Regions from separate parts of the Ensifer sp. Root423 genome, predicted to be linked through region 1. Evidence: predicted binding sites of a transcription regulator. Region 1 holds the regulator's gene; each other region holds the start of a gene.
What was found. The regulator PhoB, encoded in region 1, activates phosphate uptake and scavenging genes when phosphate is short. The targets are predictions, from matches to a motif close to TGTCATNNANCTGTCAT.

Region 2: ASD01_RS03745 (LTA synthase family protein) is a predicted target of PhoB. The motif match lies at 2,971-2,987, and genes of this name have one in related genera.
Region 3: ASD01_RS06365 (putative 2-aminoethylphosphonate ABC transporter substrate-binding protein) is a predicted target of PhoB. The motif match lies at 5,173-5,189, and genes of this name have one in related genera.
Region 4: ASD01_RS23895 (DUF1868 domain-containing protein) is a predicted target of PhoB. The motif match lies at 2,891-2,907, and genes of this name have one in related genera.

Annotation. Positions count from the first base shown of each region.
Region 1 covers NZ_LMEG01000012.1:204,145-211,876, reverse strand. Annotated here, with positions in the region: gene ASD01_RS13650 (O-succinylhomoserine sulfhydrylase) at 1-475, shown strand, start outside; gene ASD01_RS35580 (hypothetical protein) at 531-704, opposite strand; gene apaG (Co2+/Mg2+ efflux protein ApaG) at 703-1,095, shown strand; gene ASD01_RS13640 (Hsp33 family molecular chaperone) at 1,154-2,143, opposite strand; gene argF (ornithine carbamoyltransferase) at 2,444-3,361, opposite strand; gene ASD01_RS13630 (aspartate aminotransferase family protein) at 3,466-4,665, opposite strand; gene ASD01_RS13625 (GcrA family cell cycle regulator) at 5,087-5,608, shown strand; gene phoB (phosphate regulon transcriptional regulator PhoB) at 5,678-6,361, opposite strand; gene phoU (phosphate signaling complex protein PhoU) at 6,564-7,277, opposite strand; gene pstB (phosphate ABC transporter ATP-binding protein PstB) at 7,328-7,732, opposite strand, start outside.
Region 2 covers NZ_LMEG01000001.1:748,569-756,300, forward strand. Annotated here, with positions in the region: gene ASD01_RS03735 (TadE/TadG family type IV pilus assembly protein) at 1-59, opposite strand, end outside; gene ASD01_RS03740 (DUF1003 domain-containing protein) at 344-892, opposite strand; gene ASD01_RS03745 (LTA synthase family protein) at 1,008-2,936, opposite strand; gene ASD01_RS03750 (NAD+ synthase) at 3,205-4,887, shown strand; gene ASD01_RS03755 (hypothetical protein) at 4,891-5,226, shown strand; gene ASD01_RS03760 (TolB family protein) at 5,251-6,078, shown strand; gene ASD01_RS03765 (ankyrin repeat domain-containing protein) at 6,244-7,732, shown strand, end outside.
Region 3 covers NZ_LMEG01000003.1:102,422-110,153, forward strand. Annotated here, with positions in the region: gene ASD01_RS06350 (GlxA family transcriptional regulator) at 1-740, shown strand, start outside; gene ASD01_RS06355 (putative 2-aminoethylphosphonate ABC transporter permease subunit) at 814-2,823, opposite strand; gene ASD01_RS06360 (putative 2-aminoethylphosphonate ABC transporter ATP-binding protein) at 2,826-4,007, opposite strand; gene ASD01_RS06365 (putative 2-aminoethylphosphonate ABC transporter substrate-binding protein) at 4,094-5,116, opposite strand; gene ASD01_RS35385 (hypothetical protein) at 5,270-5,455, shown strand; gene phnY (phosphonoacetaldehyde dehydrogenase) at 5,479-6,933, opposite strand; gene phnA (phosphonoacetate hydrolase) at 6,944-7,732, opposite strand, start outside.
Region 4 covers NZ_LMEG01000034.1:60,859-68,590, forward strand. Annotated here, with positions in the region: gene hisC (histidinol-phosphate transaminase) at 1-1,016, opposite strand, end outside; gene ASD01_RS23885 (polyprenyl synthetase family protein) at 1,021-1,935, opposite strand; gene mtgA (monofunctional biosynthetic peptidoglycan transglycosylase) at 2,081-2,854, shown strand; gene ASD01_RS23895 (DUF1868 domain-containing protein) at 2,957-3,691, shown strand; gene ASD01_RS23900 (glutathione S-transferase family protein) at 3,688-4,335, shown strand; gene rpmF (50S ribosomal protein L32) at 4,481-4,666, shown strand; gene ASD01_RS23910 (membrane protein) at 4,824-5,225, shown strand; gene phaR (polyhydroxyalkanoate synthesis repressor PhaR) at 5,320-5,898, opposite strand; gene ASD01_RS23920 (acetyl-CoA C-acetyltransferase) at 6,122-7,303, shown strand; gene ASD01_RS23925 (hypothetical protein) at 7,317-7,676, shown strand; gene phbB (beta-ketoacyl-ACP reductase) at 7,694-7,732, shown strand, end outside.

The DNA.
Region 1 (7,732 bases):
CACCGGCCCGGCGATGTCGCCGTTCAACGCCTGGACGCTGCTGAAGGGCATCGAGACGCTGCCGCTACGCGTGCGTCAGCAGACGGAAACGGCCCGCCGCGTGGCCGACTTCCTGGCAGAACAGCCGCAGGTCGCCAAGGTCATCTATCCTGGCCGCAAGGATCATCCGCAGGCCGACATCATCGCCAAGCAGATGACCGGCGGATCGACGCTCGTCGCCTTCGAACTGAAGGGCGGCAAGGATGCAGCCTTCGCGCTGCAGAATGCGCTGGAGATCGTGCGCATCTCCAACAACCTCGGCGACAGCAAGAGCCTGATCACCCATCCGGGAACGACCACGCACAAGAACCTGACCGACGAGGCCCGCGAAGAGCTCGGCATTTCCGCCGGAACCGTGCGCTTCTCGGCCGGCATCGAGGACAGCGACGATGTGGTGGAAGATTTCGCCCGCGCGCTGAAGTCCGTGAAGGCCTGATTTTACGAAGACACGGCCGCCGTGATCAACGGCGGCCGACGCCCCTTGCCGGCCGTCACGAGATGGTTTCCGGCGGCGCGGCGCCAAGGTGCCAGGCACGTTTCACCCGCTCGATCGCGTCAGCACGGCCATCCGTCCCATCATGGGATCGCACAATCTTGCCGTTATTCTTGACGAAACCATCTTGCTGTAGAATACCCTGAAAGACCTGAAGCAAGGTGATGCCCATGTATCGCGCTTTGACCCGCGACATAGAAGTTACGGTGGAGCCGTACTATCTCGAAGAGCAGTCGGATCCCGATGACGGCCGCTATGTCTGGGGCTATCGCATCGTCATCTCAAACCACTCGGACGCATCCGTGCGGTTGATGACGCGCTACTGGCACATTACCGATGAGAACGGGCAAGTCGACGAGGTCAGCGGTCCGGGCGTCATCGGCGAGCAGCCGCTGCTCAATCCCGGCGATACCTATGAGTATTCGTCCGGATGCCCTCTGGATACGCCCTCAGGCGTCATGTTCGGCCACTACAGCATGGAATCGGAAGGCGGAGAGACCTTCAACGTTGCCATCCCCGCCTTCTCGCTCGATTCACCCGGGCTCGTGCGCACCCTGAACTGAAGCGCGTCCTTCGGACTAGCGTCGCTCTTAATCGCGGCCAGTCGACCGGAAGCGCCCGCTACTGCGGGCGCACCTCGCTTGCTTCGAAGCGATAGGTCGTCGAGCAGAACTCGCAGGTCACCTTGACTTCGCCATCGTCGATGGTGCTTTCGAGGTCGTCCGTGCTCAGATTGGACAACACCGACTGCAGCTTCTCGCGCGAGCAGCTGCAACGGTCGTAGACCGCCTGCGGTTCGTAGACGCGGACGCCGCGCTCGTGGAACAGGCGATAGAGCAACCGCTCGGTTCCGACCATCGGATCGGTCAACTCGTCCATGTCGATCGTTTCGACCATCACCTTGGCTTCGGCCCAGAGATCGTCGTCCCCGAACGCGCTTTCACCATCATCGCCATCACCGCCGGAAAGGTCGGGCTGGCGCATGCGTTCCGGCGCTTCCGGCAGGAACTGGGCGACCATGCCGCCGGCGCGCCAGCGATGGCGCGGCTTGCCGTTTTCGTCGCGATCGAGAAGCTCGGCCACGCCAAGGCGCACCTTGGTCGGGATCTGCTCCGACTGTCGGAAATAGACGCCGGCGATTTCTTCCAGCGTCGCTCCGTCGAGCGCAACGATCCCCTGGTAACGCTGGGTATGGGCGCCCTGGTCGATGGTGAAGGCGAGCACGCCCTTTCCGAGCAGCTCGTGCGAAAGGGTCCGGCCGTCCTTTTCGGCAGCGGCAAGCGCTTCCTGATCGTAGCGGGCATAGGCGCGCACGCGATCCGGCGTCGAGAAATCAGCGACCACCAGATCGACAGGGCCATCGCCCTGGGTCTGGACGATCAGCTTGCCTTCAAACTTCAGCGAGGTCCCGAGCAACACGGTGAGTACGACGGTTTCAGCAACCAGGCGCGCGACCGGAAGCGGATAGTTGTGGCGCTCGAGGATTGCGTCCAGCATGGGGCCGAGCTGCACGGCGCGGCCGCGCACGTCGAGGCCTTCCACCTGGAAAGGCACGACGTGATCGTCACCGGCAAAGTCGAACTCACCAAGCCCTGGCGTCATGTCAGTCATGTCTTGCTCCTTGCCTTCAGCCACCAAGCTGCACCAGAGATATTGCTATCCCCGCGCAACGTGCTCGCTGTCTCAGTTGATCCCGCGATAAACGGATTGTCCACCAGGTATGTGCCGCCGCCATAGCAACGCACCACCTCGACGGTTGCGCGCTCACTACTTTCAGGAGCGCCCGTATGCCGCCTAAATCGTGTCGCACGTGGACAATGTCAAGTGCGGTGAACACGCCCTATATGGCGCACGCTCGGCGGAGCGCACGGAAGCCTCTTCGCCGCCGTCGCGCGCGACCGGGCAGCCGGCTCAGACGAGCCCCATGCACCAGGCAATGACCGACTTCTGTGCGTGCAGCCGGTTTTCCGCCTCGTCGAAGACCACCGACTGCGGGCCGTCGATGACCTCGTCGGTGACCTCTTCGCCGCGGTGCGCCGGCAGGCAGTGCATGAACAGCGCATCGGAGGCCGCACGCTTCATCAGCGCTTCATTGACCTGGTAGGGCTGGAAGACGTTGTGCCCGCGGGCGCGATGTTCCTGGTTCATCGAGATCCAGGTGTCGGTCACGACGCAATTGGCGTCGGCGACGGCCTGTTCGGCGTCATGACACAAAAGGACCTCGCCGCCATTGTTGCGCGCCCAGTTCAGGAACTTGTCCTGCGGCTCGGACCCGAGCGGCACGGCCATGTTCATGCGGTATCCGAAGCGGGCAGAACCTTCGATCAGCGAATGCAGCACGTTATTGCCGTCGCCGGTCCAGGCAATCGTCTTGCCCTTTACCGGACCGCGATGCTCCTCGAAGGTCAGGATATCGGCCATGATCTGGCAGGGGTGCGTATCGTCGGTCAGGCCGTTGATGACCGGGACCGTCGCATGCTCGGCCAGTTCCAGAAGGCGGCGATGGTCGGTGGTGCGGATCATGATGGCGTCGACGTAACGCGAGAGCACCTTGGCCGTGTCGCCGATCGTCTCGGCGCGGCCGAGCTGCATTTCGGTGCCTGACAGAAACAGGGTTTCGCCGCCGAGCTGGCGCATGCCGACATCGAAGGAAACGCGGGTGCGGGTGGAGGGCTTTTCGAAGATCATCGCCAGCATCTTGCCGGCGAGCGGCTTCTCGGCAGTTCCGGCCTTGGTCGCCGCCTTTCGGACGCGCGCATCGTCGATGATCGTCCGGAGGTCGGCGGCCGTCATGGCCGAAAGATCGAGAAAATGTCTGGTGCCTGCCATCGTACTCGGTTCCTGTCTGAAAAATCGGTCCCTGGTGCGGCACGCTATCGACGTGCCCGCACGAAGGTCATTCTAACGCCTTAGTCGTCCCTGGGTCGCTACCTTCAGGCCGCGGCGTTGCCGCTTGCCTTGCGAACCGCCTCGGCGGCGCGTTCGATACGTGCGAGCCCCTCGCGCGCCTCTTCCGCCGTCACGGTCAGCGGCGGCAGCAGACGCAGCACATTTTCGCCCGCCGGCACGGCCAGGAGCTTTTCGGCGCGGATTTCCTTCAGCAGATCGGCCGAAGGGCCCTTCACCTTGATGCCCAGCATCAAACCGTCACCGCGGATGTCCTCGATGACATCAGGGAAGCGGTCCTTGAGCGACGCAAGGCCCTGGCGGAAGACCAGCGCGACATCGCGCACATGCGTCAGGAATCCGTCGGCCAGAACGACGTCGAGCACGGCGTTGCCGACGGCCATGGCCAGCGGGTTGCCGCCATATGTGGAGCCATGCGTGCCCGCCACCATACCAGATGCGGCTTCCTCAGTCGCGAGGCAGGCGCCGAACGGGAAGCCACCGCCGATACCCTTGGCGACCGCCATGATATCCGGACGGATATCCGCCCATTCATGGGCAAACAGCTTGCCGGTACGGCCGACGCCGGTCTGGACCTCGTCGAGGATCAAAAGCAGGCCGAACTCGTCGCAGAGCGCGCGCAGTTCCTGCATGAATTCCTTGGTCGCCGGACGGATGCCGCCCTCGCCCTGGATCGGCTCGATCAGGATCGCTGCGGTTTCCTCGGTGATCGCATTCTTGACCGCGGCGATGTCGCCGAACGGAACCTGGTAGAAGCCCGGCGCCTTCGGCCCGAAACCTTCGATGTATTTCTGCTGACCACCGGCGGCGATCGTCGCGATCGTGCGGCCGTGGAAGGCGCCTTCGAAGGTGATGACGTGGAACTTCTCCGGGTGGCCCTTGGAGAAGTGGTAACGCCGTGCCGTCTTGATGGCGCATTCCAGCGCTTCCGCGCCCGAATTGGTGAAGAAGACCTTGTCGGCAAAGGTCACCGCCGTCAGCCGGCGGCCGAGGCTTTCCTGGCCCGCAATTTCATAAAGGTTGGACAGGTGCCAGACCTTGTCGGCCTGCGCCTTCAGCGCTTCGACCAGGTGCGGGTGCGCGTGGCCGAGCGAGTTCACGGCAACGCCGGCACCGAAATCGAGATAACGCGTGCCGTCTTCGGCGATCAGCCAGGCGCCCTCTCCTCGCTCGAAACGCAACGGCGCGCGCATGTAGGTATCATAAAGCGGCGTGGTTGCAGTCATGCGAGGCTCTCCTTCACTCCAGATCGACATCGATCCCGCGCCTCACGCGGGCCGATAAAAATCAAAAATGCCGCCTTTCGGCGGCGCAGGCACTATTCCCATTTCGCGCTGCAATGTCAACAAAACCAAGCCTTGCAGCGCAACATCAAGGGTCGATTCCTGGCAGCAGAAAAATCGTCCGGGAGGGCTTGCAAAAATGCAACGCTGGCCGAGCAAGTTGGGGAAAACTACGAAATCGATTCGGCCTGATTCCCGGGACTCTTGCCACAGAGTCCAGCGGTCAGTACGTTAACATTCAATTACTAGACGCATGCGGCGGACCTAGTCACCAAAAGAGTTATCGCGTTTGCAACCCCGGGGTTTAGCCGGGGTGCGGTGAGGGATTCTGCCATCCCCAACGCTGAGAACGGAGAGTGCAGAAATGAACTGGACTGACGAGCGGGTGGAGAAACTGAAGAAGCTTTGGTCCGAGGGCCTGAGCGCAAGCCAGATCGCGGCACAGCTCGGCGGCGTCAGCCGTAACGCTGTCATCGGCAAGGTTCACCGCCTGAGCCTGCCAGGTCGCGCCAAGGCCGGCGGCAGCACCACGACGGCAGCCCGTCCGAAGCGCCCGACTTCGGCACCGCGCGCACCGAACTACGCTTCGCGCGTTTCGACCCGCCCGGTTGCACGCGCGGCCGGCGCTGTCGTTCTCAAGGAAGAAATCGAAGTCGATCTCGTTGCCGAGCAGGATTTCAGCACCCGCACCGACGTTGTCGTGCCGATGTCGCGCCGCCTCGAGCTGACCCAGCTCACCGAGCGCACCTGCAAGTGGCCGATCGGCGACCCGCTGAAGGAAGAGTTTCACTTCTGCGGCAACGATTCCCCGGAAGCCTCGCCTTACTGCACCTTCCATGCTCGGCTGGCCTACCAGCCGTCGGGGGAGCGCCGCAGGGCTCGCTAAGAAGCTGGACCGCATTGATAAAGGAAGGGGCCGATCGGCCCCTTTTTTTGTTGGCGACTTTCAGACCGCTCAGCTTTCGAGCGAATAGCCGGCGCCGCGAACGGTGCGGATGACGTCGGGCATGTTCGAGAAGTTCAGAGCCTTGCGCAGACGACCGACATGCACGTCGACGGTGCGCTCGTCGACATAGATGTCATGCCCCCAGACGCCATCCAGAAGCTGCGAGCGAGAGAAGACGCGGCCCGGCGAGGACATGAGGAACTCCAGAAGACGGAACTCGGTCGGGCCGAGGCGCACTTCGCGGCTGCGGCGATGAACGCGGTGGGTCTCGCGGTCGAGTTCGATGTCGCCGCAGCGAAGCAGCGTCGAGAGCACCTCGGGCTTTGCCCGGCGCAGCATCGCCTTGACGCGCGCCATCAGCTCCGGCGTCGAGAAGGGCTTGACCACGTAGTCGTCGGCACCCGTCGCCAGACCCCGGACGCGCTCGCTTTCCTCGCCTCGCGCCGTCAGCATGATGATCGGCAGACGTTCGGTCTCCGGACGCTGGCGCAGCCGACGGCAAAGTTCAATGCCGGAAACACCGGGCAGCATCCAGTCGAGGATAAGCAGGTCGGGCAGCCGCTCCTGAAGCCGGATCTCCGCCTCGTCGCCCCGCAGGATCGTATCGACGTCGAAGCCCTCGGCTTCCAGATTGTAACGCAGCAGAACGCTCAGCGCCTCTTCGTCTTCGACTACGGCGATTTTTGGCAACATCAGGTAACGTCTCCTTACCGCGGGCGGCCTTTGGGCTCATCGGCCCGGCCGGCGCTCAGACACTCTAAATCTGGAGCACATCCGCCGTTTTCAAAGGCGGGGCGAAAACCGCATGCTTCAGATACAGGAATTCGGGGCCGCGACCGAAGCCGCGACCGGATCAGATTTCAAAGGGCATGCATGCTTACGGCGCGCTTGGCGCTCAGTCGTTGACCGAGCCCAGCGTCGACGTGGTGTCATCCTTCGGACGCTCGCCTTCCGGCTGAGCACCCGTCGCCATGTAATAGATCGTCTCAGCGATATTGGTCGCGTGGTCGCCGATGCGCTCGATGTTCTTGGCGCAGAACAGAAGATGCGTGCAGGGCGTGATGTTGCGCGGATCTTCCATCATGTAGGTCAAGAGCTCACGGAACAGCGAGGTGTAGATCGCGTCGATCTCTTCGTCACGCTCGCGGATGCTGTTGGCCTTTTCCGGCGAGCGCGAGGCGTAGACGTCGAGCACTTCCTTGAGCTGGACGAGAGCGAGCTCTGCCAGATGCTCGAGGCCACGGGCGAGCTTGCGCGGAATGCCGGAGCCGGCGACCGCGATCACGCGCTTGGCGGTGTTCTTGCCGAGGTCGCCGACGCGTTCCAGATCGGAGGCGATGCGGATCGACCCCATGATCTCACGCAGGTCGGCGGCGACCGGCTGACGCTTGGCGATCGTGACGATCGCCTTCTCACCGATCTGGCGCTCGGCGTCGTCGAGGACGGTGTCGTCCGAGATCACCTTCTGTGCGAGAGCCAGATCGGAGTTGACCAGCGCGCGAACGGACTCGGCGACCATCTGTTCGGCGAGGCCGCCCATCTCCGAGATGCGGCGCGTCAGGTACTTCAGTTCTTCGTCATAGGCGGACATGATATGCATGGACATGATCGTCGATCCTTACGGGCGCTTTGCAGTTACTGTTGCAGCCTTATGCGGCCTCAGCCGAAGCGGCCCATGATGTAATCCTGGGTGCGCTGGTCATCCGGATTGGTGAACATCTTGTCGGTGTCGTTCTCCTCGACGAGATTGCCGAGGTGGAACATGGCGGTGCGCTGCGAAACGCGGGCGGCCTGCTGCATCGAGTGGGTCACGATGACGATCGTGAAGTTCGTGCGCAGCTCGTGGATCAGTTCCTCGACCTTGGCCGTCGCGATCGGATCGAGAGCCGAGCACGGCTCGTCCATGAGGATGACTTCCGGGCTCACGGCGACGGCACGCGCGATGCAGAGACGCTGCTGCTGACCACCGGAAAGGCCGGTGCCGGGCTCCTGCAGACGATCCTTTACCTCGTTCCACAGACCGGCCTTCTGCAGGCTGGTCTCGACCACCTCGTCAAAGTCGGC
Region 2 (7,732 bases), on a different contig from region 1:
GCAAATTCGATCGCAGCGGCCCCGTCCCGGCCGCCTAACAGGCGCTTGAAGTTGGACATTGCAGCATCTCCGCGTACCCACGTTGCTGTATTTCTCGAATGTCCCTGCACCCATAACGTGATCCTCAAATATTAATTTTTTCATACTCCGATAAGTTGTTGAATCCCAATGCATTTCGCGAATGTTGCAAAATGTGTATTCACAGTTGAATTAGTATTTATGATAATGAGCTAGTTTTCGCCCTGTCGCGGCGGCTGCGCGCGTCCGCGTCCGGGCGCCGAAATCTGCGCGAGGGCCGGCTTGCCTATCGTCAGCGCATCGTCCCGGTTCGGCCGGGGTCCGGTCACTCCTGTCCGGGGGGCGTGCGATAGCGTTCGAGCTGCCGGTTGAGCGTCGCCAGGTCCGCGCGCAATTCGGAGATCTCGCGCAGCAACACGTCGTCGACCTTGTGATGCAGTGCGATCAATTCGACTTCCGACTTGAGATTGACTTCGTAGTCCTTCGAGGCAGCGAAGCGGTCGCGCTCCGCCTGGCGGTTCTGCGACATCATGATGACCGGCGCCTGCAGCGCGGCGAGCATCGAAAGCATCAGGTTGAGGAAGATATAGGGGTAGGGATCGAAGGCGCCGGTGGCGAGCAGAATGGTGTTCAGCAAAACCCAGAAGACGAGAAAGCCGCAGAAGCCGATGATGAAGCTCCAGGAGCCGCCGACGCGGGCGATGTTGTCTGCGAGCCTGTCGCCGAAGGAGAGCCGTGCCGTGAAGGCGGCATGTGAATCGGTGGCGAGCGTGCGTCGGTCCCGGGCATGGGTAAGAATGCGGCGCTCGATCTCTCCGAGCTCGCTGAGCGGCTTGCCGAAAAGCTGTTTCGATATGTCATTGAAGTGCGGCATGGCGATCTCCGGAGTTGGCCGGAGACAATCTAGCGCGTCAGCGCCGCAAGGAAATCAGGCGGTACGCGAAAATGCCGCAAGGACCGGAGCGGTTGCTGGCCGCTCCGGTCTTCGATCAGTGGGTTTCGACGCTGGCGAAGAGATCAGCGTGTGACTTGAAGAACCGGTCGGTCGAGAAGCGGTCGCCGAACATCATGTCGTGTTGCAGGAAGCGGTAGTCACGCAGGAGTGCCGGCACCTTCGGCTGGCGCGACCACTCGGCGACTTCCTTGCCATTCTTGCGGATCAGCATGTAGCGGTCGACGACGCGGTACTGGTCATACACCTTGCCGAGGAAGCCGGTGTAGTAGGGATGCTCGTAACCGGACTGCTTGAGGATCTGGTAGGAGAGGAAGGCCGGGCTGATGGTGCCGACGTTCTTCTTCGGGCCAGTCTTGTTCGACCAGACGACGAGCGGCGTTTCATGCTGCGCCTTCATCTGCTCCTTCGAACCTTTGCGCTCCGCCGTCACACCCTTCATGAAACCGGTGCTGGTATAGACGGTGTTAAGCGGCGGCAGATGGTCGCCAAAAAGCACGATAACCGTTTCGCGATCGCGGTTCTTGGCCCAGTCCATCAGCTTCTTCAGGCTGTCGTCAGCCTCCTTGATGCCCTGCGCGTAGGTGGCAAGCACCTGGCGGTCGGCCTCGGGCAGGTCGCCTTCGACCTTGATGGTGTTGTTGGCGTAGCGGTTGGCCTCATAGGGGCCATGGCCCTGGAGTGTGACGGCGAAGAAGAAGAACGGGTCGTCCATCGCGTCGGCCTGGCGGATGATCTCGTTGGTCAGCGAGTCGTCCGAGGCGAAGATCCCGCGCTTCTGCATCGGCGGCATGTTCTCTTCCGACTTGAACATGTCGAAGCCGAATGCCTTGTAGACGGCGGTGCGGTTCCAGAACCAGCTCTGGAACGGATGGATGGCGCGCGAGACGTAACCTTCGCCACGGAAGAAGGTGGCAAGCGACGGGATCGGATTGCGGATGTACTGCTGGTACGGGATGCTGCCGTAGGGCAGGAACGCGTTCGAGAAGCCGGTCAGCGCCTCGAACTCGACATTGGCGGTCATGCCGCCGAACTCCGGCGAGAAGACGTTGCCCGACTGCATTTCGCGGATCGTCGGCATCGGATCGGGCGACAGCTTGACGTTCGGCAGGCGGGTCGGATCCCAGAAGGATTCGCTCATCAGCACGATGACGTCGGGCTTGCCGCGGTGCGAGGTGCCGGCGGGAAGCGGCTTCACCGGAATGCGGTCGATCGCGTCGGCCATGTAGCCGGCGGGCGCGCTGACATTGGCCATCGGCAGGTTGATCGCAAAGGCGAGCGCAAAGCCGTTGTGCTTATAGTTCTCGGTCTGGTCCCACATGATCGGGATGACCTTCAGGCGATCACGGATCCAGGAGAACTGGTTGTAATCCATGATGTTCCAGAAGGCGACGAGCAGCGGCAGCGCGAAGGCGAGGCGGGCGACACGCTCGCGGGTCGTCAGCTTCGGGAAGGTCCGCCAGGCAAAGCGCAACAGGAGGGCGATGGCGACGACGGTGGCAACCAGGCCGACCGCGATGCCGACCGCCGTCCACGGACGGTCCTTTACCAGCACGGGCATCAGCTCCATGATCTGGCGGCCGAACAGGAAGTCGGTCGGATAGAGCGGATCGGACAGGAACACCTGCTTCTGCTGGCAGATGACGGCCGGCAGAAGTGCCAGCGGCGCGATCACCACGGCGGACTTGTGCTCGCGGCCGAAAATACCGTCGACAGCGAGCAGAATGAGAAAGAATATGCCGATGGTCGTCAGCGCCGGGCGCGTCGGGTCGAGGACATAGGATAGGGTATCGGTCAGCGACTGACGGACGATCAGTTCAACGGCGAAGACAAGGGCAGTTGCAACGAACAGGGAGAACAGGGCGCTGCGCGTGGAAGCGAGCGTCTTGGCGTGCCGTGCGGCGAAGCCGGGTCGATCGGCATAGACACGTGAGCCTCGCGCGACAGCGGAATCGATACTGGCCAACATATTCTCCAATTTCATAAATGCGTCGTGTAACTGTCATACGCCCGTCATTTTGAACAGGGGATGAATGGTTTCTTAACGGGAATGGAGGGTGGCTTTTCGTGGCGTGAAGCCGCACGAACGGCCCAGTATAAGGACCGGGAAAAACAGAAGTTTTCGGTTTTTTTCGCGTGGCTGCGATTGGCTGTGGGTATTTTTCCGCAGATTGCGCTAAAGAACATTGCGAAAGTCAGATGCAATCGTTCAGGACAGACCGACAGGCCCGCTCATGACCGCCCATAAAAACGCCCCCTCGCTCCTTCGTATCGCCGTAGCCCAGCTCAATCCGACCGTGGGCGACATCGCCGGAAACCTGGCCAAGGCGCGTGAGGCGCGCGCCGATGCGGCGCGACAGGGCGCCGATCTCCTGCTTTTGACGGAGCTGTTCATTTCGGGCTATCCGCCGGAAGACCTTGTTCTGAAGCCGGCCTTTCTCAAGGCCTGCCTCCAGGCCGTCGAAAAGCTGGCCGCCGAGACGGCCGATGGCGGCCCGGGCGTCATCATCGGCTTCCCGCGCCTGTCGAAGACCGGCCGACATAACGCCGTGGCAGTACTCGACGATGGCAAGGTGATCGCGATCCGCGACAAGGTCGATCTGCCGAACTATGGCGAGTTCGACGAGAAGCGCGTCTTCGATCCGGGCGAGATGCCGGGACCGGTCAATTTCCGCGGTGTGCGCATCGGCATTCCGATCTGCGAGGACATCTGGGGCGATCTCGGCGTCTGCGAGACGCTGGCCGAAAGCGGTGCTGAAATCCTGCTGTCGCCGAATGGTTCGCCCTATTATCGCGGCAAGGTCGACGTGCGCCATCAGGTCGTGCTGAAGCAGGTGATCGAGACCGGCCTGCCGATGATCTATGCCAACCAGCTCGGCGGCCAGGACGAATTGGTCTTCGACGGCGCCAGCTTCGCCTTCAACACCGACAAGTCGCTCGCCTTCCAGATGAGCCAGTTCGAAGAGGCTATCTCGATCGTGGAGTGGAAGAAGGGCGAGAGCGGCTGGCATTGCGAGCACGGCCTGAAGTCGCGCCTGCCGGAGCGGGAGGAGGCGGATTACCGCGCCTGCATGCTCGGCTTCCGCGACTATGTGAACAAGAACGGCTTCAAGAATGTCGTGCTTGGCCTCTCCGGCGGTATCGATTCCGCCATTTGCGCAGCGCTCGCCGTCGATGCGCTCGGCGAGGAGCGGGTGCGCACGGTCATGCTGCCCTACCGCTACACCTCGCAGGAATCGCTGAAGGACGCCAAGGAATGCGCCGAGGCCCTCGGCTGCCGTTACGACATCGTGCCGATCTCCGAGCCGGTCGAAGGGTTCCTCAGCGCACTCTCCGATACGTTCGAAGGCACGGAATCAGGCATCACCGAGGAGAACCTGCAGAGCCGCACCCGCGGCACGATCCTGATGGCGATCTCCAACAAGTTCGGCTCGATGGTTGTGACCACGGGCAACAAGTCGGAGATGTCGGTCGGCTATGCCACGCTCTATGGCGACATGAACGGCGGCTTCAACCCGATCAAGGACCTCTACAAGATGCAGGTCTATGCCATCTCGAGCTGGCGCAATACCACGGTTCCTCCGGGCGCGCTTGGTCCTTCCGGCATCGTCATTCCGCAGAACATTATCGACAAGGCGCCTTCGGCCGAGCTTCGTCCCAACCAGACGGACCAGGATTCGCTGCCGCCCTATCCGGTGCTCGACGACATTCTCGAATGCCTGGTGGAAAAGGAAATGGGGACGGACGAGATCGTCGCCCGCGGCCATGACGAGGTGACCGTACACCGGGTCGAGCATCTGCTCTACATCGCCGAATACAAGCGCCGGCAATCGGCGCCGGGCGTCAAGATCACCAAGAAGAACTTCGGACGCGACCGCCGCTACCCGATCACCAACCGCTTCCGCGACCGGGGCTAGGCGATGGATATCCTCTCCGAAGAGACGGACGGCCGACAGGGCCGTCCAGATTTTACGGACGAGGAAATCCGGCTCCTGCGACTGTGGTCGGCAAGCGACGTTTCCGCCGGCCGGCAGCTATCGGCGCAGATCGGCTATTTCGCGACGCCTGCGATCTTTGGGGTCTATGGCCTTGCGACCGGAAGCCTCACCGTCGTCGGCGTTGCCTTCATCTGTATCCTGCTCCTGCTGGCCTGGGGTCTGGTCACCGACTGGCGGGACCGACGCAATTCCGTTCTGATGCAATCGGTCTGTTCCAAGGTTCTGGCGACCCTGCCGGCGGGTGAAGACAAGAAATAGCGGCCTCGTCCGGGAGAGAAGAGCATGCGCAGTTCCGTCGAAATCCATGACATCGCAACAGGTGAAACGCGGGTTGTCTGGCAGACGGACCGGCTGGTCGAGGCACCGAACTGGTCGCGGGACGGCTCACATCTGATCATCAACGGTGACGGCAGGCTCTATCGGCTTGGCCTCGATGGTTCCGAACCGGTGGAGATCGATACCGGTTTTGCGACGCTCTGCAACAACGACCACGGCCTCTCCCCGGATGGCACGACGATCGCGATCAGCGACAAGACCGAGTTCGGGAAATCGGCGATCTACCTGCTGCCGGCCGAAGGCGGCACGCCGCGGCTCGTCACCCGCAACCTGCCTTCCTATTGGCACGGCTGGTCGCCCGACGGGAACACGGTGACCTATTGCGGCATCCGCGACCAGGTCTTCGACATCTATACGATCTCCGTCGACGGCGGCGAGGAGCGGCGGCTCACCCATGGGGAGGGCCGCAACGACGGGCCCGATTGGTCGGCAGACGGCGAATGGATCTATTTCAACTCGAGCCGTACCGGCCAGATGCAGATCTGGCGGATCCGCCCGGACGGTAGCGACGTCACGCGCATCACCGACAGCCCCTATGGCGACTGGTTTCCGCATCCGTCGCCTGACGGTAAGCATCTGCTTGTGCTTTCCTATGACGGCGACGTCTTCGATCATCCGAGGGATCTCGATGTCCGGTTGAGGCTGATGGACCTGGACGGGGGCAATGCCCGCATCCTGTTCGAGCTCTTCGGCGGGCAGGGGACGATCAACGTTCCCAACTGGGCGCCCACGGGCGATCGTTTCGCCTTCGTCCGCTACGAACGGGAAAGCTGACCGCGCTGGACAAGTATATCGAGGCCATGCTAGCGATGAGGTCGTTCGCAGGGCGCATCCGATCCGCGGGAAGGGCAAGGCCCACCTGTCTCACTGAACTTGGTTGCCACACCTCTTTTCAGTCTGTGGGCGCGGATACCGGACGTGAATGAAAGGAGGTCTTTCATGATCACGCGCGATCTTTCCGCGAATATTACCCTCGATACGATCCGCAAGCAGGCCAAGGCCTTTTTGAAGGCCGTCAAGGCTGGCGATGCCAGTGCAAGACAGCGGGCGCTTCCCTATTTCTCCGAACCGACCGCAATGGGCCTTCAGGATGCCCAGCTGGTGCTTGCCCGCGAATTCGGCTTTGCCAGCTGGACGCGGCTGAAGCGGCATCTGGAGAAAGCCGAGGCCGGCACGCCGTCGACCGAACAGGTCGCAAACCGCTTTCTCGCTCTGGCGACAGTCTCCTATTTCGGCGACGTCGCTGCCGATCCCGAGCGGTTCGCTCAGGCACTCGACCTTCTCAAGGACCATCCTGAGATTGCCGGGGACAACATTCACGTGGCCGCTGCGCTCGGCGACGCCGCGGCGATCGACCGCTTTCTCGATCGCGACCCGAAACTCGCAGAGAAGCGCGGCGGTCCGTTCGACTGGGAGCCGTTGCTCTACGCCGCATATGCCCGCGTTCCCGGCCGCTCGTCGCTGCCGGCGGGCGCCCGCCTGATTGCGCGCGGGGCCGATCCGAACGCTTACTGGCTCGACGACGGCCAGTATCGTTTCACGGCTTTGACCGGCGTCTTCGGCGAGGGCGAGGCGGGGCCGGAGCGGCAGCCACCGCACCCGGATTGCCTTGCCTTTGCGCGGCTGCTGCTTAATGCCGGTGCCCGAGTCAATGACAGCCAGGCGCTCTACAACCGGATGTTCGAACCGGACAATTCCTGCCTCCAGCTGCTTCTCGACCATGGCCTCAATGCCGACGACCGCAACAACTGGCTGGTGCGCAACGATGGCGGCCTGGTCGAAAATGGCGAACGCGTCTTCGACTATCAGCTTGCCTGGGCACTGGAAAAACGCATGTCCGATCGCGTCCGGCTGCTTGTTGCGCACGGCGCCGACGTCAATCGCCCGATCAAGGGGCGCACGCCCTATCAATGGGCGGAGCTCGGCGGCGATCCGGCACTGGCACAATACCTCGTGTCGCGCGGCGCGACCGAAGCACCGCTGGAGGATGTCGACCGGCTGGCCCGTGCCGTTGGGGAAGTGAAGGCCGACGAGGCGAGGGAACTTGTCGATAGGGATCCGACACTTGTCGCTCGAACCCAGGCTGCACACCCCGCCATCCTGCACGAGGCGGCGGGTGAGGACCGGCATGACGCCGTGGCGCTGATGCTCGCGCTCGGCTTCGACGTCAACCGCATGACCTCGCGCACGCCGTTGCACGAGGCGGCGCTGCATGGGCATGTCGCGATGGCGAGGCGCCTGCTCGATCACGGCGCCGATCCCTTGGCCCGCGACCCCTACCATCATGCACCGCCGATCGGCTGGGCCAAATACAACGGCAAGGACGCGATGGTCACTTTCCTGAAGGATCAGCCGCTCGACATCTTCGCAGCTGCGTCCTTTGGCGTGGCCGCGCGCCTCTCCGACATCCTCGACCGGCAGCCGGATC
Region 3 (7,732 bases), on a different contig from region 1:
TGGAGGCCTGGCTGCGATCAGGCGCTCGCAGCAACGCGCGCCTCGCCGGGCTTGGCGGCGGCGTCTACTGCCTAGCGCGCGCGGGGCTGCTCGATGAGCGTCGCTGCGCCGTTCACTGGGAACACTTTCCAGACTTCTCCGAGCGGTTCTTCATCGCGGACCCGCGCCAGACCGCCTTTGAGATCGACGGCGGGATCTATACCTGCGCCGGCGGCAACGCGCCCTTCGACATGTTCCTGCACATCATCGAAGAGGACCTTGGTCGGGACGTGGCCACCCGTATCTGCGAGGCGGCACTCTGCGAGCGGCTGCGTGAGACCGGCGAGCGCCAGCGATTGCCGTTGCAGGCACGTCTCGGCATCGACAACCCTCTATTGATTCGTGTCATCGAAAAGATGGAGGCAAATCTTGCCGAGCCATTGAAGCTCGCCGACATGTGGCCCTCGACCGGACTTTCCCGGCGCCAGATCGAGCGCCTGTTTCGAAGAGAAATGGGGCGCACGCCGGCGCGCTACTATCTCGACCTCAGGCTCGAGCGCGCTCACCTGCTGCTCATAACCTCGTCGCTTCAGGTCATCGAAATCGCGGTCGCCTGCGGCTTTTCCACCGCCTCGCACTTTTCCCGCACCTACCGCGAACGCTACGGCCTTACGCCGCAGCGTTCGCGTCTCAACGAGATGGAGCGCCTGCGCGCAGGAAACGACCGCAAAGTGGTGATGGCGGAGCTCCAGGTGGCGTAGAGTGACGCGGACAAAAGCGCCGCCGTCCTTCAGAACGAAGGACGGCGGCGCTTTGCGAAGGGCTGGTTGCGGGTTAGCGCCAAGCCTGGGTGCGCGCGAGCAGACCGCGCGCGATCAGCGCGTGGACAAGTTTGGCCGCAACATTAGTGTAAAAGATCATCATGCCCATGGCCGCGGCCGGCGCTATATCGCCGGCGTCGTCCATGTTTAGCACGGCGACTGACGCGAGCTTGGTGTCGGTCGAGTAGAGAAACACCACCGCCGAGACGGTCGTCATCGCATTGACGAAGAGATAGATAGCGATGTTGAGGATCGCCGGCAGGCAGACCGGCACCGTGACCCGAAAGAACAGCCGGTGGAAGGGCTGTTTCAGCGACGCGGCGACGGATTCGAACTCCGGGTCCATCTGCTTCAGCGCCGTCAGCGCGGTCAGGTGCGCGACGGTATAAAAGTGCGTCACGGTCGAGACGACGAGGATCGTCATCGTGCCGTAGATCGGGTGCAGCGGATTGGCCGGGTTGTTGAAGAAGAAGATATAGGCAAGGCCGAGCACCATGCCGGGCACCGCCATCGGCATCATCGCCAGGAAGTGAAAGAGGCCACGGCCGAAGCGGAAGCCATCGGCCTTCTCCACCATGTAGGCGCCGGCAAAGACGACGATCGAACCGAAGAGTGCCGTCAAAAGCGCGAGCCGGATCGAGTTGCCATAGGCGGCCCAGCCGCCACCGTCCATCAGGTCGAAGGCAAAATTCTTGGCTGTCAGCGTCAGGTCATAGGGCCAGAACTTCACCACCGCTGCGATCTGGCACATGGCGATCATGCCGAGGATGAAGAGGCTGACGAAGCAGGCAAAGGTGAAGCACAGACCGTCCATGCGGGCATTGGGCTTCGGCTGATAGGGCACGGCGCGCGCCGACAGAAGCGCTACCTGCCGCTTCTGCATGTGCCGGTCGACGTAAAAGGCAAGCACCGCCGGCACCAGCAGGATGACGGAAACGACCGCGCCCATCTCGAAGTTCTGCTGGCCGATCACCTGCTTGTAAATGTCGACGGCGAGCATGCCGTATTGTCCGCCGATCACCTTGGGCAGGCCAAAATCGGTGATGACAAGCGTGAAGACGACGAAGGCCGCAGAGACGATGCCGAAGCGCGCGCCGGGCACCGTGACGGTCGTGAAGGTCCGCCATTTGCTGGCTTTGAGCGATGCGGCCGCCTCATAGTGGCGAGCATCGGCAATCGAGAGCGCCGTCTGGATGATCAGGAAGGCATGCGGCAGGGTGAAGAAAACAGAGCCGATGACGATGCCGATCGGCCCGTAGATCGAATAGCCAAAAAGCCAATCCCTGAAGATGCCCTGATTGCCGAAGAGATAGACGAGTGCAATGCCCGGCAAGAGTGACGGCACCAGGATCGGGATCGTCAGGATGCCGCGGAAAAGCCCTTTGAGCGGCATGCAGCTGCGCGTCAGGCCGTAGGCAAGCGCAAAGGCGACCGAGATCGTGAACACCGTGCTGATCACCGCCATCAGCACGGAATTGTAGATCGACTGCGCAAGCGCCGGCGTCGAGAAATAGGTCGTGAAGTTCGTAAAACCCAGAGCGCGCGCGGGTCGCAGCACGACGCGCCGGAAGGTACCGGAATCATAGTCCCGCCACTCAGTCCCCTTTTCGAGGGTGGAGCCGACCAGGAAGGCGGCATCGTCGTTCGTCCCGCGAATACGGTAGTGAACGGGGCTGCGGAACTTGAAATCCGGGAATAATTTTGTGGCCGCGAGCCGTCCGTCGGAACTGCTGGAAAGCTCGGCTTCCGTCACCGCCCCGAGTTCCCGGTTCAGGTCTTCGGCGGTGACGACCGGCCCCCAGTTCGCCCCCGTCTCGTCGCTCACCTGGAACTCGAAAGCCGAAAGCTCGAACCGGTAGGTCGACAGCGACTTCGACAGCATGACGAAGAGCGGCGCGCCAAGCGCGACGACCAGATATAGCCCGATGACTGCCATGAAGCCGAGCTTGATGCGGTCGTCTTTGGAGGATTCCTGGCGCAGCCGCTTGCCGATCAGGGGAAGGTGGGGTGCTTCCAGAACCATGTTCATCGTCCAGCCCCCCTCGGATAGAGCAGCAGGCGTTCGCGCGGGATCTCCACCTGGATGGCGCCGCCGGTTTCGATCCGGAGGCGTCTCACCGCGTTGACGGAGAAGTCGGCAACCAGCGTGCGCTCGCCGAGACGCGGGGCCGTCAGGCGCGTGCGCCAGAACATGCCGAGGAACTCCATCTCGCGCACCTCGGCATCGATCAGGTTCTGCGGTGTGGCCGGCCGGTCGCTGGCGTTGACGGCATGGGCATCGGCTCCGTGGGGAATGATGTCGACCGGGCGGACGACCGCCGTTGCCGCATGGCCGGCGGAAAAATCCTCCGTCGAACAGCAAAAGGCGGAGTGGCCGATCTCGACTTCGTCATCTCCAAGAACCCGGGCTTCGAACTGATTGGTCTCGCCGATGAAGTCGGCGACGAACAGCGTTTCGGGATGACGGTAGATTTCGGTCGGCGAGCCGACCTGCTCGATGACGCCGTGGTTCATGACGACGATCCGGTCGGCCATGGCGAGGGCCTCCTCCTGGTCGTGCGTCACCATGATGGTCGTCACACCGAGCTTTCTCTGCAGCGCCTTGATCTCATGGCGAAGGTGCACGCGAACCTTGGCGTCGAGTGCCGACAGCGGCTCGTCGAGCAACAATAGCCCCGGCGAGATGGCGATGGCGCGGGCAAGCGCGATGCGCTGTTGCTGGCCACCGGAAAGCTGGGCCGGATACTTCTTGCCGTGCGCCGAAAGGCCGACCGTTTCCAAGAGTTCGGCGACCCGGGATGCGACCCCCGCCTTCGATCGGCCGGTGTTTTCCAGGCCAAAGGCGATGTTCTGCTCGATCGTCAGATTGGGAAAGAGCGCATAAGACTGGAAGACGATGCCATAGTCGCGGCTAGAAGCCGGCAGCGTCGAGATATTGCGGCCGTCTTGCAGGATGGTGCCTTGCGTCTGCAGGTCGAGACCGGCGATGGCTCGCAGCAACGTCGTCTTGCCGCAGCCGGACGGGCCGAGAAAACAGACGAACTCGCCCCTGGCAATCGACAGCGAAATGTCGCGAAGCGCGACGAAATCGCCATAGGTCTTCCAGAGATCCGAGATCTGCAAGTAGGGGGCCGGCTCCGCGGCCGCGTCATCGGCGAAGTGCTGACGGCTGGTGGGCGTCGGTTCGATCGACAGGGCATGCCTCATCTGCAAGCTCCGCTGGCTTGAGGGATTTTCTTTCCGAGAAATGCGATCGGGCGCAGCGCAAAGGCGCTGCGCCCGGCCGATCAGGCTCAGCTCTTCGGTTCAGACTTGGCGTCGTAACGCTTCTGCCATTCCTTGAGGATGTCAGAGCGGTTGTTTGCAGCCCACTCGAAGTCGTTGACGATCATCCGGGAAGCGATGTCGTCGGGCAGGTGCTCGACCTGCTTGGCGACGCCCGGATAGGCAACGACGGCATAGCCGGCATTGTACATTTCGTTCGCTTCCTTGGTGACCGACCAGTCGACGAGCGTCTTTGCGGCTTCGAGGTTTGCCGTGCCAGCGATGATTGCGGTTGCCTCGGCCTCCCAGCCCGAACCCTCGGCGGGGAAGATGATGTCGATCGGTGCACCGGCACTCTTGGCCTTGGCGCCCGGAAACTCGAAGGACACGCCGATGACGGCTTCACCGGCGCCTGCCATCTTGCACGGCTTGGAGCCGGAATGGGTGTAGGCGGAGATGTTCTCGTGGAGCTTGTCCATGTAGTCCCAGGCCTTCTCCTCGCCCCACATCTGCATCCAGCCGGAGACGTCGAGGAAACCGGTGCCCGAGGATGCCGGGTTCGGCATCACCACGTGGCCCTTGTATTCGGGGTTCGTCAGGTCTTTCCAGCTCGTCGGCGGCTTGAGGCCGAGCTTTTCGCCCTCGACCGTGTTGTAGCAAAGAGCCGCGACATAGGCGTCCATGCCGACCCAGCTCGGCGGCGTGTCCTTATCGACGAATTTCGGGTCGAGCGTCTCGACGCCCTTGGGCTGGTAAGGTTCCAGCATGCCTTCGGTCTTCAAGAGAAGCAGCGAGGTTGCAGCGAGCCCCCAGACGACATCGGCCTGCGGATTGTCTTTTTCTGCAAGCAGCTTGGCGGTCATGACGCCTGTGGAATCGCGCACCCAGTTGATCTTGATGTCCGGGTGGGCCTTTTCGAAGGTCGCCTTGTAGCAGTCGAGGTCGACGGCTTCGACGGCGGTGTAGACGGTGAGCTGTGTTTCAGCGGCAGCGATGGCAGGAAGCACAGCGGAAACGGCGCCGGCAAGCACAAAGAGCATGCGTCTGTTCATGATTGAAGTTCTCCTCTGAGGTCCTGGTAAAACCGGGGAAGCGCGGCGGACAATCTTGTCGTTGCCCTGTTGTGATCGGCTTCGGGAAACATTCTGCGCAGCGGTTTCCTGTAAGTAAAATTTATTATTCTTATCGATTAGAAGAAAAAAACTATGGATGTTCTGCCGCAGAACTGGGCATGGAAACCGCGCTTGACCAAGGCGGCGGCAGGTTTCGATACGATTTCGCACAATCTGCCGGATGAAGGAGCAGATCTAAGATTGCGCGTCGCGCAGAGCCCCGCGACGCTGCGGGAGCAAATAAAAAGGGAGCCGCCATGGCGGCTCCCAGAGGGGTGAATCAGCGGGGGAAACGCTTGAGATCACCATGGCAAGGAGAATGTCTTGACGTTGGTAAAGCTCTTCATCGCCTCGATGACGCCTTCCTTGTAGCCGTTGCCGGAATCCTTGATGCCGCCGAAGGGGCTCATCTCGATCCGGTAACCCGGCACTTCCCAGATGTTGACCGTGCCGACCTTCAGCCCGGCGATGTATTTCTGCATTCGCCGGAAGTCATTGGTGCAGACGCCGGAAGAAAGGCCGAAGGCGGTTGAGTTCGAGAGCGCGATCAGCGCGTCGTCATCATCGGGCGCGCGCACGATCGGTATGATCGGCGCGAAGGTTTCTTCCATCACCAGTTCGCTCGAATGCTTAACGCGGTCGACAACGATTGGCGGCAAGAGGGCGCCTTTACGGCCGGGATCGTAGAGGATCTCCGCCCCTTCTTCCGCTGCCCGGTGCACCCGCCGCTCGAAGACTTCCGCCGCCTTGGCATGGACGACCGTGCCAAGGTCCGTCGCCCGGTCCATCGGATCGCCGAACCTCAGCTTTTTCGCTCGCTCGAGCACCAGCGGCACGAAGCGGTCGGCAACGCTCTCCTGGCAGAGGATGCGTTTCACAGCGGTGCAACGCTGGCCGGAGTTCTTCGTCGCGCCGGCAACGGCCAGATCCGCGGCTCTTGCGAGATCGTCGTCCGACAGATCGTTGAGGATGATCAGCGGGTCGTTGCCGCCGAGCTCCAGGATCTGCCGCTTGTAGTGGGCGTGGGCCGCGATCAGCTTGCCGACTGGAACGCTGCCGGTAAAGGTGATGAGGTCGAAGTTCGGATTGGTGATCATCTCCATGCCAATATCGGCGGGCCAGCCGGTCACGACCGAGAGCATTTCCGGCGGCAGGCCGGCCTCATAGAGAATGTCGGCGAAGATAAGCGCCGTCATCGGCGTCAGTTCTGTCGGCTTGAGCACAACGCAATTGTTCGTCGCAACCGCCGGCGCGACCTTGTGTGCCACCATGTTGAGCGGATGGTTGAACGGCGTGATCGCCGAAATGGCGTTGAGCGGTTCGCGCGTGGTGAAGATCTTGCGCGCCTTGCCGTGTGGTGTGAGGTCGCAGGAGAAGATCTCGCCGTCGTCATGAATGCACATCTGGCCCGAGAGCGTCAGCACGTCGAAGGCGCGGCCGACCTCGTAGAGCGAGTCCTGCTTGGAGATCCCGAGCTCCAGCGTGATCAGATCAGAGATCTCCTCCTTGCGGGCAACGAGCAGGTCCGCAGCCTTGAGCAGGATGCGCTGACGCTCGTAACGCGTCAGCTTCGGCTGGTAGGCGGCCGCGATCTCGAAGGCCTTGCGCGCATGCTCGGCGCTGCCCGCAGGCACCGTGCCGATCACCGCATCGTTGAAAGGGTAGCGCACCTCGATGCGCCCTTCGGTATCGACTGTCTTGCCGGCGATCCGCATGGGCTCGTGGCGAATTGCAAATGCTGTTTCCACCTTGGTCATCGCTCCCTCCCTAGTGCGTTGTCTGGGCGGCTGCGACGAGCGCGTAGTAGAACGCATCGAAATTGCGCAACGACGCGGATGTCAGCAATTCGGGCAGTTTGCGGTTGGCGATGAAAGGCACCGCCTGTTCGGTCAGGCCGCCATGCGAGCGCAGCGGTTCGTTCAGCGCCGCCAGATCATGGCGATGTTCGCTGGTGCCGAGCGTCTTGTTTTCCGAGGAGATCAGCACGAGATCGCCGATCCGATCGTCGGGCAGCTCGAAGCGTACGCAGGCTTCCGGGCGGGAGAGCACGACGTCGATGCCTTCGATCGCCTGCAGCCGCTCGATGATCTCCTCCTTGTCCGCACTTTCGGGCAGATAGGCCGTGGCAAACGAGCCGAGCGCGCCGTGATGCACGACATAGGGGTCGGTGATCGGCAGGATGACGCGCGCGGCGTCCTTGCCGAGCCATTGGTCGAGCAGGTCCTGCACGTAGATGACATCCGGCGAACCGTCCGCCTTGTGCTTCGGCTTCATACCGTGGTCGGCCGTGACGATGATGGCCGCGCCGAGCGCGTCGAGTTCGGTCAGATACTTGTCGAACATCTCATAGAAGGCGTTCGCCTGGGGTACGCCCGGCGCATATTTGTGCTGCACATAGTCGGTGGTCGTCAGGTACATGACATCCGGCCGAAATTCCTTGAGCAGCTTGACGCCGGCGGCAAAGACGAATTCGGAGAGATCGGCCGAATAGACTTCCGGTACAGCGCGACCGAGCCAGGCCGAGGCATTGTCGAGGCCGTTTTCCGCCTCGGTCGT
Region 4 (7,732 bases), on a different contig from region 1:
TCGGCATCGGTGCCGATGGTGATGCGCAGGAAATCGGAGATGCGCGGCTTGGCGAAATGGCGCACCAGCACGGCGCGCTCGCGGAGCGCCTTCATCAGCGTTTCTCCTCTATGGCCGGGATGCCGTGCGAAAACGAAGTTTGCCGACGAAGGCAGCACCTCGAAGCCGCGCGCTGTCAGTTCGGCCGTGAGCCGGTCGCGCGACGCGATGATCTTGGCGCGAGTGTCCTCGAACCAGGCTTCATCCTCGATCGCGGCGATGGCGCCGGCCTGGGCCGGACGGCCGAGCGGATAGGAGTTGAAGCTGTCCTTCACCCGCTCCAGCGCCTCGATCAGCGGGCGCTGGCCAATGGCGAAGCCGACGCGCAAGCCCGCAAGTGCGCGCGACTTGGAGAAGGTCTGGACGACCAAGAGGTTCTCGTATTTCGAAACCAGTTCTGCGGCCGACTGGCCGCCGAAATCGACATAGGCCTCGTCGATGACGACGGGCTGGTCCGGATGGCTTGCGACCAGCCGCTCGATGTCGGCGAGCGGCAAAGCGATGCCGGTCGGGGCATTCGGGTTCGGCAGGATGATCGCGCCGCAGGGCCGGTCGTAGTCGGCGAGATCGATCTCGAAGCGATCGCTGAGCGGGATCTCGACCGTGTCGATCTCGAAGAGCCGCGCATAGGTCGAATAGAAGCTGTAGGAGATATCCGGATAGAGCAGCGGCGCGTCGTGCTTCAGCAAGCCGGCGAAGATGTGCGCCAGCACCTCGTCCGAGCCGTTGCCGACGAAGACTTCTTCGGCGGTCACGCCATAGCGTACGGCGATGGCCTGGCGCAGCTTCAGCGCCAGCGGGTCCGGATAAAGGCGAAGATCGCTGCTCGCTGCCGCGGCGATCGCGTCGAGCACCTTCTCAGACGGACCGTAGGGGCATTCGTTGGTGTTGAGCTTCACCAGGTTGGCGATGCGCGGCTGTTCGCCAGGCACGTAGGGCTTCAGCTTGGAGACGATCGGCGACCAGTATTTGCTCATGGATCTAGCTCCTGCGATTGGCGATGAAACGGGCGGCTTCGACGAGAATGGCCGAGCGCACTCCATAGGGCGCAAGCAGCGCTTCTGCTTCGGCGACCAGTTGCTCCAGCCGGTCTTCCGCCCAGGTCTGGCCGTTGAGCGCGACCAGCGTGCCCTTGCCACGGGCGGCGTCCTTGCCGGTTGCCTTGCCCATGGTCTCAGCATCCGCGGTAAGGTCGAGCAGGTCGTCGGCAAGCTGGAAGGCAAGGCCGATCTTTTCGCCGAAGGCGCGAAGCCGCGCGCGGTCCTCCTTCGCGGCGCCGGCGACGATGGCGCCAGCCTCGCAGGCAAAGCGGATCAGGGCACCTGTCTTCATCGCCTGCAGCGTGACGATCCCGGCCTCGTCCGGTGGCGACTTTTCCGCGGCCAGGTCGAGCGCTTGTCCGCCGGCCATGCCGCCGTGGCCGGCGGCGCGTCCGAGCGCCAGGATCAGTTCCACCTTCTGCGCATCCGAAAGCGCTGTCTCGGGTGCTGCGATGATATCGAAGGCAAAGGTCAGCAGGCTGTCGCCGGCAAGAATCGCCGTCGCCTCATCGAAGGCCCTGTGCACGGTCGGCTGGCCGCGGCGCATGTCGTCGTCGTCCATCGCCGGCAGGTCGTCATGGACCAGCGAATAGCAATGCACGCATTCGAGTGCCGCGCCGACGCGCAAGGCCGCATCGCGATTGCCGCCGAGCAGATCGGCGCATTCGATCACCAGGAAGGGGCGCAGACGCTTGCCCCCGTTCAGCACGCCGTGGCGCATGGCCGCGAGCAGGTTTGCCGGCCGGGCGATTTCGTCGGCTTCCGTCGTCTGGCCGAGCAGACGTTCCAGCAGACCCTCGACGGTGCGGGCATTGGTGGCGAGGCGACGGGTAAAAGGCGATGTGTCCTGGCTCATGCGCGCTCTTTGACATGGGCGAAGAGGGCTTTCAACGGGGATTCGTGTCGCAGCCGCGCGCTTTCCCTGGGACAGCCTTCTCCGCGCCTTGCCTTTTGCCAGAAAGCCCGTTCAACTCTGCCTGCGCATGCACTAAGAGAAGCGGATGGACAGCGAGGTGAACAGTCAGGCCGCGAACGTCGTTCCGGAAGCGCGCGAGGAGGGCGAATTGCCTTCCAGTCGCTGGTCTTCGCTTCGCCGGACGTTGCGCACGCGTCGCCGCCAGATCGTCCTGGCTGTCCTGGGCTTTCTCGTCCTTCCCTACGCGCTGATCGTTCTCTACCTGGTGGAGTTCATCCATCCCGTCTCGACGCTCATGCTGCGCGATCTCGTGCTGCTGCGCGGCTACGATCGGCAATGGGTCGAGTTCGATGATATCGCCCCGGTTCTCGTGCAGTCGGTGATGATGTCGGAGGACGGGCAGTTTTGCGCCCATGACGGCGTCGACTGGGGCCAGATGCGGGGCGTGGTCGAGGATGCGCTCGAAGGGGAATCCACCCGCGGCGCGAGCACCATTCCGATGCAGACGGTCAAGAACCTCTATCTCTGGAACGGTCGTTCCTTCCTGCGCAAGGGCATGGAACTGCCGCTGGCGGTCGCCGCCGACTTCGTGTGGAGCAAGCGGCGGATGATGGAGATCTATCTGAATATCGCCGAATGGGGCGACGGGATCTATGGTATCGAGGCGGCCGCCCGCCATCATTTCGGGGTTTCAGCGTCGAAGCTCTCGCGCCGGCAGGCGGCGCTGCTTGCGGTGTCGCTGCCCAATCCGAAGGAGCGCAACGCCGGAAAACCAGGCCGCGGTCTCAAGCGTCTGGCGAACCTGATCGAGCGCCGCGCCAGCCGCTCCGGCGGTTACATCACCTGCCTTTATAATTAGGATCAGACCTTTTCATTGGATGGGCTCGTCGGGCGATGTCATGCTCGCGTTGTAGAGTTCTGCCATCTGGGCCTCTCTCCCTTCGAAAGGCCCGATTGCTCCATGACCCTGATTTCCCCCTCGCTTCTCGCCCTTGGCCGCAGCGCCAACGATGCCCCGCCGAGACATCTCGGCACGCGCTACAACACCCAAGGCCTCTTCCTGCTGGAACCGGGCAACACGGTCGTGTCTCACGTTGCCGCCGGATCGCCGTCCGAGGCCGCCGTGCTTGCGGTGCGCGACCGGTTGATGGCGATGCCCGAGGCGCGGCAGTTCGCCTTTACCCAACCGTCCAGCCTGCACATGACGATCTTCCAGGGCATCATCGAACACCGCCGGAAGCTCCCTTACTGGCCGGCTGGCATGCCGCTCGATACGCCGATCGAGGTGATGACGGCGTACTACCGCGAACGGCTTGCGCATTTTGCGCCGCTGGAGCAGTTCCGCGCCCGCGTGACCGGGATCACGCCGACGGGCCTTGCACTCGAAGGCGACGGTGCCGCCGACCGCGCCTGTCTCAAGGCCTGGCGCGACGCTTTCGCGGAAGCCTTCGGCTATCGACATCCGGATCATGACGACTACCAATTCCACATCACCTATGCCTACCCCGTCGACTGGCTCGACGATGCGGCGCTGCCGCGCTGGCAGGCGATGCTGGACGAGCAGCTCGCTTTTCTGCGCGAGCAGGCGCCGGTGATCGCGCTCGATCCGCCGGCCTTCTGCTCGTTCGAGGACATGAACCATTTCGAGGAACTGATCGTTTTCTCGGAGAGACCAGCAATCAAGGAACAGAAATGACCGGACTTACACTCTATGTCGGCAACAAGAACTATTCGTCCTGGTCGATGCGGCCATGGATCGCGATGACGGCAGTCGGCATCGATTTCTCGGACGTGGTCATTCCGTTCGATTTCGCCGCCGGCAATCCGGAGATCCGGGCGATCTCGCCGACCGGAAAGGTGCCGCTGCTGCGCCACGGGGACCTGCTTATCTGGGAATCGCTGGCGATCATCGAATATGTCGCCGAACTCTTTCCCGACGCCGGGCTGTGGCCGGCCGACCCTCAGGCGCGCGCCCGGGCGCGCAGCTATTCGATGGAGATGCTGTCCGGTTTTCGCGCTCTGCGTGGTGCCTGCCCGATGAACATCCGTCGGCCAAAGCAGGCGCTGGACGTTGGCGCGGACGTCCGCGCGGACGTGGCACGTATCGAGCAGATCTGGACGGAGGCGCTTGCGCGTTCCGGTGGCCCGTTCCTCTTCGGGTCCTTCAGCGCGGCCGATGCGATGTACGCGCCTGTGGTTAACCGCTTCGACGTCTACGATCTCGTTGCGGATCGAGAAACGCTCGGCTACATGAACCGCGTGAAGGCACATCCGGCGTTCCTGAAATGGGAGGAGGCCGCCCGCGCAGAGCCGTGGGTCGTCGCCGAAGACGAGGTCTGAAAAGGTCGAGTCGAAAAATTGCCCGTGGGGACTGGTCAAACGGCAGTTGTCCATGTATAAGCGCGCCAAATTTCCGTGATTAACATCTGTTTTACACGGCCATTTCGGCTGCTGAACAGTGTTTGCCCGATAAGTGGAGAATGAAATGGCTGTACCTAAAAGAAAAACGAGCCCGTCCAAGCGTGGCATGCGCCGTTCGGCTGACGCTCTGAAGACCCCGACCTACGTCGAAGACAAGAACTCCGGCGAACTGCGTCGCCCGCACCACATCGACCTGAAGACCGGCATGTACCGTGGCCGTCAGGTTCTGACCCCGAAGGAAAGCGCATAAGCGTTTCCGTTCGCGGATTAGGTTCAAAGGGCTGGCTCTGCCGGCCCTTTTGTTTTGCATCTGACATGATCTTGCTTGGACGCCGTGGTATCGCTGGCGCCTTGCGTGACGACGCCGCATAAACATGGTCCACCATAAACGCGGTCAAGGAGTTCTGATGCTTGCTGCCATACCGCTGCTGATCCTGCCTTTTGCAATCTACAATCTCGCGATGATCGGAATGTTCGGCGGCCTCGCCGGCCTGAACGCCGACATGGTGTCGCTCTCCATGCTATCAGGCGCGACCTGGACGATGCGCTTCGGCGACCTTCTGATCGTCGGCGCCCTGCTGCTGCTCTTCGTCGAATTGCTGAAAGCGACGCGCACGAGCAGCCGCGCACTGATGGATCATCTGCTCTCGATGATCCTGTTCATCGTCTTTTTGATCGAATTTCTGCTGCTCGCACCGGCGGCAACGCAGCTCTTCTTCATCCTGATGACCATCAGCTTCATCGATGTTATCGCCGGCTTTGCCGTGTCGATGCGCTCGGCCGGCCGGGACGTGTCGATCGGCCTCTAGGTCCAGACGGTTCGGGGCGACGCCGCCCCGATTTCCGCGATCTCTGTTCAGGTGAGGTGAAGGCAGGAACCGTTTTCCTGCCTGGTGGTCCTGCTTAGCCGAGATTGTCGAGCTTGGTCTGGAGCGCGCGAAGCTGCTCCTTCAGCTCGTCGATATCCTTGGCTTCGGCCTTCTTCGTTTCCTTCACGGGCGGCGCGGTGATGAAGGGTGAAAACATCTGCATGGCCTGATGGAACATCTCGGTGTTGCGACGCACCTGCTCTTCGACAAGTTGCAGCGGAACCTGCAGGTTTTTGCCGAGCGGCGTGTCGCCGAAGGCCTTGTTGATCTGCTCGCGCATCTGCGACTGCTGCTCGGTGAAAGCCTGCATCGAGTGTTCGAGATAGCTCGGCACCACCATCTGCATCTGGTCGCCGTAGAACGAGATCAGCTGGCGCAGGAAGGAGATCGGCAGCAGCGTGTTGCCGGTCTTGGACTCCTGCTCGAAGATGATCTGCGTCAGCACGGAATGGGTGATGTCCTCGCCGGATTTTGCATCCTGAACGATGAAGTCCTCACCCTTCTTCACCATCACAGCCAGGTCGTCGAGCGTGACATAGGTGCTGGTCCCGGTGTTGTAGAGCCGCCGGTTCGCATATTTTTTGATAACGATCTGGCCTTCGTGCTTCGCCATCAGGGTCTCCTCTCCCCCATCATCCCGTCTTTATTGCGTTTTTCAGAGTATCCGCAAAAGCGCGCCGCTGACAATGTCTTTGTGCGTTGCGGCGACGCAAGTGCAAAATCTTGCGGTTGCGTTTTAGGTGACGCTTTTGTGGCACTGCATCAAGGCGTTTGACTTGCGTCGCGCGCTTTGCCAGTCTGCCTGCATTAGGCAAGAAGATCTGAGGAAACGTCCCATGAGCAATCCCTCCATCGTGATCGCCAGCGCCGGCCGCACCGCGGTCGGTTCCTTCAACGGTGCCTTTGGCAATACGCCGGCGCACGAACTTGGCGCTGCCGTCATCAAGGGCGTGCTCGAGCGGGCAGGCGTCGAGGCTGCCGAGGTCGACGAGGTGATCCTCGGCCAGGTGCTGCAGGCCGGCGAAGGCCAGAACCCGGCGCGCCAGGCGGCGATGAAGGCGGGCGTTCCTCAGGAAAAGACCGCCTGGGGCATGAACCAGCTCTGCGGCTCGGGCCTGCGCGCCGTCGCGCTCGGCATGCAGCAGATTGCAACCGGTGATGCTGAGATCATCGTCGCCGGCGGCATGGAGTCCATGTCGATGGCGCCGCATTGCTCGCATCTTCGCGGCGGCGTGAAGATGGGCGACTTCAAGATGATCGACACGATGATCAAGGACGGCCTGACCGACGCCTTCTACGGTTATCACATGGGCATCACCGCCGAGAACGTCGCTCGCCAGTGGCAACTCAGCCGCGAGGAGCAGGATGCGTTCGCACTCGCCTCGCAAAACAAGGCCGAAGCGGCCCAGAAGGCCGGGCGCTTTGCCGACGAGATCATTCCCTTCATCGTCAAGGGTCGCAAGGGCGACGTCACCGTCGACCAGGACGAATATATCCGCCATGGCGCAACGCTCGACCAGATGACGAAGCTGCGCCCCGCCTTCGACAAGGAAGGCACGGTCACCGCCGGCAACGCTTCCGGCCTCAATGACGGCGCCGCAGCCACCCTGCTGATGACCGAGGCACAGGCCTCCAAGCGCGGCATCCAGCCGCTCGCCCGTATCGTTTCCTGGGCAACCGCCGGCGTCGATCCGCAGGTCATGGGCACCGGCCCGATCCCGGCGTCGCGCAAGGCGTTGGCAAGGGCCGGCTGGGCGATCGGCGATGTCGAACTGGTGGAAGCCAACGAAGCCTTCGCTGCCCAGGCCTGCGCGGTCAACAAAGACCTCGGCTGGGATCCGTCGATCGTCAACGTCAATGGCGGCGCGATCGCCATCGGTCACCCGATCGGCGCTTCCGGCGCCCGCGTGCTCAACACGCTGCTTTTCGAAATGAAGCGCCGCGGCGTTTCCAAGGGGCTTGCAACCCTCTGCATCGGCGGCGGCATGGGCGTCGCCATGTGCGTCGAGCGGTTCTGATCGGTCTGGCGGCATGAACAGCGCCAGGTGGGTTCCATTTTCCCTGCTTCTGGCCGGTTCGCCGATCGTTTCTGCACATGCCAATCCCGCGCCTCTTAACGAGGCGCGGCTGGTAGAGTGCATGCTGGAACATACGACTTCCGACGAGGAGAGCGTTTTCAAGGACGTGATGGTCGCGGCCTTGAACGATGACGGCGGCGCATTGAAGGTGTCGCTGGAGCAGCTCTCCGCGGTGATGATGGGTCTCGCGCTGGAGAAGTGCGAGGTGGCTCTGTCCGCGCTGGCTACGCCGCAGTTTCAAGCGGCCGCCGGGCTCTACGGGCAACAGGTCGGCGAAAAGCTGATGCAGAAGGCATTCGAAAAACTGAACTGATCAAGTGGGAGGCGCATATGAGCAGGGTAGCATTGGTCACGGGTGGGTCGCGCGGC